One region of the Nocardia sp. PLKS1-43 genome, then DNA from elsewhere that is predicted to be linked to it. Evidence: riboswitches for the same ligand, from Rfam matches in the RefSeq annotation. Region 1 holds a riboswitch; the other holds the start of a gene.
The links. A riboswitch is a leader RNA that binds a small molecule or an ion and turns the genes downstream of it on or off. The one in region 1 is predicted to bind S-adenosylmethionine.
Positions count from the first base shown of each region.

Region 1 (3,260 bases):
CGCCGGTGTAGTCGTGGCGTCGACGTGCTGTCTTCGGCATGCTGGGGGGATGGCTGATTCTCTGAAGGCGCGCATCCGGGACAAGCTCACGCGCCAGCTGAACGAGGACGGCGTGCCCGACCCCGAGCACGACGACCCTCGGCAGATCGCGGTGGAGGCCGACCTCGAGGCGCTCGACGCGGTCGCCGAGGACGATCCGCTACTGGAAGTGCTGGCAGCTCGCTATCTCGTGCCCTGAACGGGCGTTCACACGGTGCAGGGTGCGGCGCCGGACGTTCCGGACAGACCCGGGCGGGTTTCCGGGCTCGGATTCCACTGACCGTCGGTGCAGGTGTAGTTCCAGTTCGGACCGTGTGCGGTGAGCGCGGCGACGGCCTCGATCAGGCGGTCCACGTCCGCGACCCGGGTGCCCAGGCCGACGCTCGCGCGGATCGCGCCGTCGACGCCGAGTCGGGCGAGCAGGGGGTGGGCGCAGAATCGGCCGTCGCGTACGCCGATGCCGTGCTCGGCGGACAGATACGCCGCGATCCGGCCCGGCGGGAAGCCATCGATGGTGAAGGCGAGGATGCCCACGCTGTCGGCGCTGTCCGACCAGATGCGCAGGAAGTTCACTCCCGCAACGGCTTTCAGGCCGTCACGCAGTCGCTCGGTGAGTGCGCGCTCGTGTTCGGCGGCGGCCCGCGCATCGATCGATCCGAGCGTGTCGCAGGCGGCGGCCACCGCGGCCGCGCCCAGCACGTTCGGGGATCCGGCCTCGTGACGTTGCGGCGCGGGGGCCCACTGGGCCTCGGTCGTGCTCACCTCGCGGACCGCCCCGCCCCCGGCCAGATACGGTCCGGCCGCGTCCAGCCAGTCGCGTCGGCCGGCCAGCACGCCCGCGCCGAACGGCGCGTAGAGCTTGTGGCCGGACAACGCCAGATAGTCGATCTCGATGTCGCACAGGTCGATTCGCCGGTGCGGAGCCAACTGCGCGGCATCCACGAGAATCCGGGCGCCGCACTGATGGGCGACCTCGGCCAGCCGCCGCAGCGGCAGCACCTCGCCGGTCACATTCGACGCCCCGGTAATCGCAAGCAGCGCAGCGGGTTTGGCGCACAGCTCGGCGACCAGGCGGCGGATGGTCTCCTCGATCGTGTCGGCGGCGGTCACCACTCGGCGGCCGTGCCGGGTCCAGGGCAGAAAGTTGGCGTGATGCTCGATATCCAGGACGACGGTTTCCCCGGGAACGCAGCTCGCCAGCAGATTCAGCGAATCGGTTGTGTTGCGGGTGAATACGACCACCTGGTCATCGGCGCAGTTCAGGAAGCGGGACACCGAGGTCCGGGCGTTCTCGTAGCAGTCGGTGCTGATCCGCGAGGCGTAACCCGCGCCCCGGTGCACGCTGGCGTAGTAGGGCAGCAGTTCGTTCACCCGGTCGCAGACCTGTGCCAGGGCCGGGGCGCTGGCCGCGTAGTCGAAATTGGCATATGTACGAGTTCCGCCCTGCACCAACGGAACTCGCAGATCGCATCCGGAAACACGGGCGATCGGAGCACAGGTCTGGTCGAGTACGGCAGTCATCACACGATCCCTTCGGGACAAAGGGGACCCCGGGAAAGATGCAGGGGAGCCCGCGCTTGCCGTACCCGGTCGGGCTACGGCCCGGTCGTCACCCGGAGCACCCCGCCGCGGAGGAGGGTTGCCGACCAGCGAGCCGGGGCTTGACGCTGGTACTCATGACCTGAATCGAGGTTGGCAGACACCGCCCGACCTTGTCAACCTTGGCGGAAAATCCGCTTGATCTCGCCTCCGAACCGGGCTTGTGTGATCCGGTGAGTATTTCGTTGCTGCTGGGCTTCCTCGGCCTGTGCGTTCTGCTGGCCCTCACGCCGGGGCCGGATACGTTCCTGGTGTTGCGCTACGCGATCGCCGGGCGTCGGCCCGCCGTGGCCGCCGCGCTGGGGTCGGCGCTGGGCGGCGTCGTATGGGCGGTGGTGGTGGCGGCCGGTGTCGCGGCGCTGCTGGAACAGTCGGCGACCGCCTATCGCGTGCTGAAGATCGCCGGTGGAATCTACTTGGTGTACTTGGGTTTTCGCACCGTGTACGACCGTCGCCGGGCTCGCGCCGCCGCATCGCGGGCCGACCCGGCCGCCGCGACGGTCCCGGCTCGTGCGGTATCGACCCGATCCGCGGCCCTGGCCGGGGTGTTGTCGTGCCTGTCGAATCCGAAGGTCGGCCTGTTCTACCTCGCGGTGCTCCCGCAGTTCCTGACCCATGTCACGTTCGGTGCGACGCTGACCCTCGGAGCGATCGAATCGTGCGTCGCGGCAACGGAAATGGTGATACTCGCGGTGGCGGCCGCGGGTGCGGTGCGGCTGTTGCGGCGTCCTCGGGTACGAGATCGCCTGGAGCAGATCAGCGCCGGGGTGCTCGCCGCGCTGGGAATCGGGACGATCGCCTCCGCGGCCTGAGCGCCGACTGTCGAAAATGTTGCCTCACAACGCTTTCCGCCGACGATCTCACCCCAGTCCGCGCGGGCGGTGATAGGAGCCGTTGTAGTACAGCAGCGGCGCGGCGATCGGTTCGTCATCGGTGGTGTCGTGCACCCGGGTGACGAGCCCGATGACCAGCGTGTGATCGCCGATCGGAATGAGCTGGTGGACGGTGGCGCGCACCCAGATCGGGGTGTCGTGCAGAACCGGCTCGCCGGTGTCCAGTGACGCCCACAGCGAATTGTCGGCGAACCGCTCCTCGGCGGCGCGCGAAAACCGTTGGGCCAGATGCAACTGATGATCGCCGAGGAAGTGCACGACCACCGACTCGGCCGCGAGCATCGCCTCGATACTCGACGAGGTCTCCGCGATGTTGAACGAGATCAGCGGCGGTTCGGCGGACAGCGAGGCGAACGAGGTCGCGGTGAAGCCCACCGGACGCCCGCCGTCATCGAGTGTGACAATGGTCACTCCGGCCGGATAATGTCGCATCGCGCCGCGGAATTGCGCCGCCGTGATCCCGCCGGCCTCGTCCCGAGGCTGCGCCGGTGCCGACGATCCGGACGATTCCGGGCGGTCGGCCTCGGACATCTCCGACTGCCGGGAATTGCTCATCACACCGCCTCGCAGCCGGGACGGATGCTTCTCACTGGCTCGCTCACACTTCCAACCTACGTCGCGCGGCGCGGCGAGTGGTCCGGTGTGTCCGACTCGGCGCCTCAGTCCACGTCGATCGCCAGGCCCGCGGTGATGCGCACCAGTTCGGCGAACGACGTCCGGAACACCGTA
Region 1 covers NZ_JCAJZQ010000023.1:41,616-44,875, reverse strand. Annotated here, with positions in the region: gene AC5WS7_RS39655 (DUF2752 domain-containing protein) at 1-11, shown strand, start outside; gene AC5WS7_RS39650 (hypothetical protein) at 50-238, shown strand; gene AC5WS7_RS39645 (aminotransferase class V-fold PLP-dependent enzyme) at 247-1,560, opposite strand; SAM riboswitch class IV at 1,608-1,721, opposite strand; gene AC5WS7_RS39640 (LysE family translocator) at 1,812-2,450, shown strand; gene AC5WS7_RS39635 (flavin reductase family protein) at 2,499-3,062, opposite strand; gene AC5WS7_RS39630 (YbaK/EbsC family protein) at 3,191-3,260, opposite strand, start outside.

Region 2 (3,260 bases), on a different contig from region 1:
AGACCGGCCGCGTCGAACTGCGGCTTGAACTCGGTCTCGAAAATCTCCTGGAAGGTGTCCTTGAACATGCCGTCGTAGGCCTTCAGGATGGTGTTCTTGGTCGACAGATACACCGGATAGTTCTGCTGCAGACCGTAATTCAGCGAGGCCCGCGCGAAGTCCTCGATCGACTTCTTGAAGTTGTACATACCCATGACGACGCCGCCGTCCTCGGGCACCTTGACGACCTCGTGGACGATCGGCTCACTGCCGTCCTCCGGGGTGAAGGTGAGGGTGACGGTACCGGCCTGATGCACCTTGAAGTCGGTGGCGCGGTACTGGTCGCCGAAGGCGTGGCGGCCGATGATGATCGGCTTCGTCCAGCCCGGGACCAGGCGCGGAACGTTCGAGATGATGATGGGTGCGCGGAAGATGGTTCCACCGAGGATGTTGCGGATGGTGCCGTTGGGCGACCGGTACATCTTCTTCAGGCCGAATTCCTCGACGCGCGCCTCGTCGGGGGTGATGGTGGCACACTTCACGCCGACGCCGTGCTCCTTGATGGCGTTGGCGGCGTCGATGGTCACCTGGTCGTCGGTCTTGTCCCGGTACTCGATACCGAGGTCGTAGTACTCGAGATTCACATCGAGGTACGGGTGAATCAGCTTGTCCTTGATGAACTGCCAAATGATTCGGGTCATCTCGTCGCCGTCGAGTTCGACGACGGTTCCCTCAACCTTGATCTTGGACATGGATCTTCGTGTCCTCCTAGGATGGTGCTCCCATTGTTCCGCCAGGTGAACACGCTTGTGAGCGGACCCAGCTGTTCAACAGACAACGTATACGCCCCGTGTTGTCCACGAGACTCGAGGTGCCAAACAGAACAAGCGTACTGGTGCGGTGGATCTCATCGGCATCGGACCTGCCCCGAGTGATAGATCCGTCACATCCGCGCGAATTCCGCTTTACAACGTAGAACCGCTATCGGACGTCGGCGATTCCGCCCGTACCTGGTGAAATCCACCACGAGTTTCGGACTCGCGCACGCTCCGGCTACGATGTCCGGAAGGTCATGAGCACCAGCGCCAAGCCCCGGCTCGCTGGTCGGCAACCCTCCTGTTGCGGTGGGGTGCTCCGGGTGATGACCGGGCTCCCGAAGGCCGGGAGCAAGCGCGATCATCAGGAGGATTCCCGAAATGTGTTGTAGCCGTTCGTTATCCGGACATCGCTGACGCCCACCGGCACATCTCTCGGAGCATGACATGAGTAACTCGCCCGCGCCCGCGACGGATCCGGACTCCGTGCCGCACAGCCCGCGCCGCACCCCGATATTCGCTGACCGGCCCTGGTATTCCCGCGCGACGCCGAGACACCGGAACGCTGTGGCTACCATCGAAGACGTGTGTTTCCCCCTCGTCGACCCGCTTGCGGGCACCCGTGCGCGGACGACCCGCGCGATGTTCGCCGGTCCGAGGGATCGGCGGATTTCGCCTCCCGAGGCGACGGTGGCGCGGTGACCGTGGGCATCGACCGAAGCGCATCCAGTAATCGCGCGGCAACGTTGCTGCCACCGTCGGACGGAAGTCTGGGCACGATCGCGATCGGTGATATCCGGCTGGAGAGCGGCGCCGTGGTTCCCGGGGTCGAACTCGCCGTTCAGCGCTGGGGCGAGCTGTCGCCCACCGCGGACAACGTCGTGCTCATCGAACACGCGCTGACCGGCGACTCGCACGTCACCGGCGCACCCGACGACCTGCATCCGCTGCCCGGCTGGTGGGACGGCATCGTCGGCCCGGGCGGGCCGCTGGACACCGACGAGTGGTGCGTCATCGCCACCAACGTGCTGGGCGGATGTAAGGGCAGCACCGGCCCGGGCTCTCTCGCGCCGGACGGAAAGCCTTGGGGGGCAAGGTTTCCCGGAATCTCCATTCGCGATCAGGTGACCGCGGAGGTCGCGCTGTTCGATCTGCTGGGCATCGAGCGGATCGCCGCGGTAGCCGGCGGCTCGATGGGCGGTATGCGGGTACTCGAGTGGATGGTCGGCCATCCGGAGCGGGTGGGCGCGGCACTGGTGCTGGCCGTCGGACCACGGGCGACCGCCGACCAGATCGGCACCCAGACCACGCAGATCGCCGCCATCACCGCCGACCCGGACTGGCAGGGCGGCAACTATCACGGCACCGGCCGGGCCCCGACGAGCGGTCTGGGCATCGCCCGGCGCATCGCGCACCTGACCTACCGCACGGATTTCGAGCTCGATCACCGCTTCGCGAATCACCCGCAGGGTGATGAGGATCCCCGGCGCGGTGGCCGCTACGCGGTGCAGAGCTATCTGGACCACCAGGCCCGCAAGCTCGCGAATCGCTTCGACGCGGCCAGCTATGTGCTGCTGACCGAGGCGATGAACCGGCACGACATCGGCCGCGGGCGCGGCGGCGTGGCGGCCGCGCTGGCCGCGACCTCGGTGCCCTGTGTGGTCGGCGGCGTGGACTCGGACCGGCTGTATCCGCTGCGCACCCAGCAGGAACTGGCCGATCTGCTGCCCGGCTGCGCGCGGCTCGAGGTCGTGCACTCCCGAGACGGGCACGACGGCTTCCTGACCGAGACCGAGGCGGTCGGCAAGCTGCTCGCCCAGACGATGGATCTGGCACGCACCGCGCGCTCCTGATCGCGGCCGGTGCGGCTCGGGGCTCGGCTCAGCCCACGCCCAAGCTGCTGATCGTCGCGGCCAGCGCGATGATCGTGCCGCCGAGCACCGCGTACGCGCCGACGTCGAAGGGTTTACCGCGCACCGCCAGCAGGCCGACCCGCACCTCCGGGAGTACCAGCCGCAGCACCGACGCCAGCAGTGGCGCGCCGCCGATGACGAACGCCCCACGGCGCCACCGATCCTGCACCAGGAACACCACAGCCACCACCAGCACCACCGCCACCAGCAGCATCGGCAGCTGGTTGCGCAGGAATCCGAGCGGTCGTCCGGTATGAGCGGTCGCGGAAGCATCGGTCACCCCCCGATTCTCGCATTCCTCCGGCGGAACCTCCCGGCACCCGGGTGGCGATGGGAGGAGACGTAGGGTCATCCCGTCCGGACGGGATGAAAGGCTGCGTTCTGCTGTGCTGAGGCTGATGTTCTTCGAACCACGAATTCCGCCGAATACCGGTAATGCGATTCGGCTGGCGGCCGGGTCCGGATTCTCGCTGCACCTCATCGAGCCGCTCGGCTTCGATCTGTCCGAGCCCAAGCTGCGCCGAGCTGGACTGGACTACCACGATCTCGCCAC
Region 2 covers NZ_JCAJZQ010000008.1:147,054-150,313, reverse strand. Annotated here, with positions in the region: gene AC5WS7_RS26590 (NADP-dependent isocitrate dehydrogenase) at 1-731, opposite strand, end outside; SAM riboswitch class IV at 1,048-1,158, shown strand; gene metX (homoserine O-acetyltransferase MetX) at 1,493-2,647, shown strand; gene AC5WS7_RS26580 (DUF3017 domain-containing protein) at 2,676-2,921, opposite strand; gene AC5WS7_RS26575 (tRNA (cytidine(34)-2'-O)-methyltransferase) at 3,094-3,260, shown strand, end outside.
Region 2: another riboswitch for S-adenosylmethionine. It lies ahead of metX (homoserine O-acetyltransferase MetX); the one in region 1 lies ahead of AC5WS7_RS39645 (aminotransferase class V-fold PLP-dependent enzyme).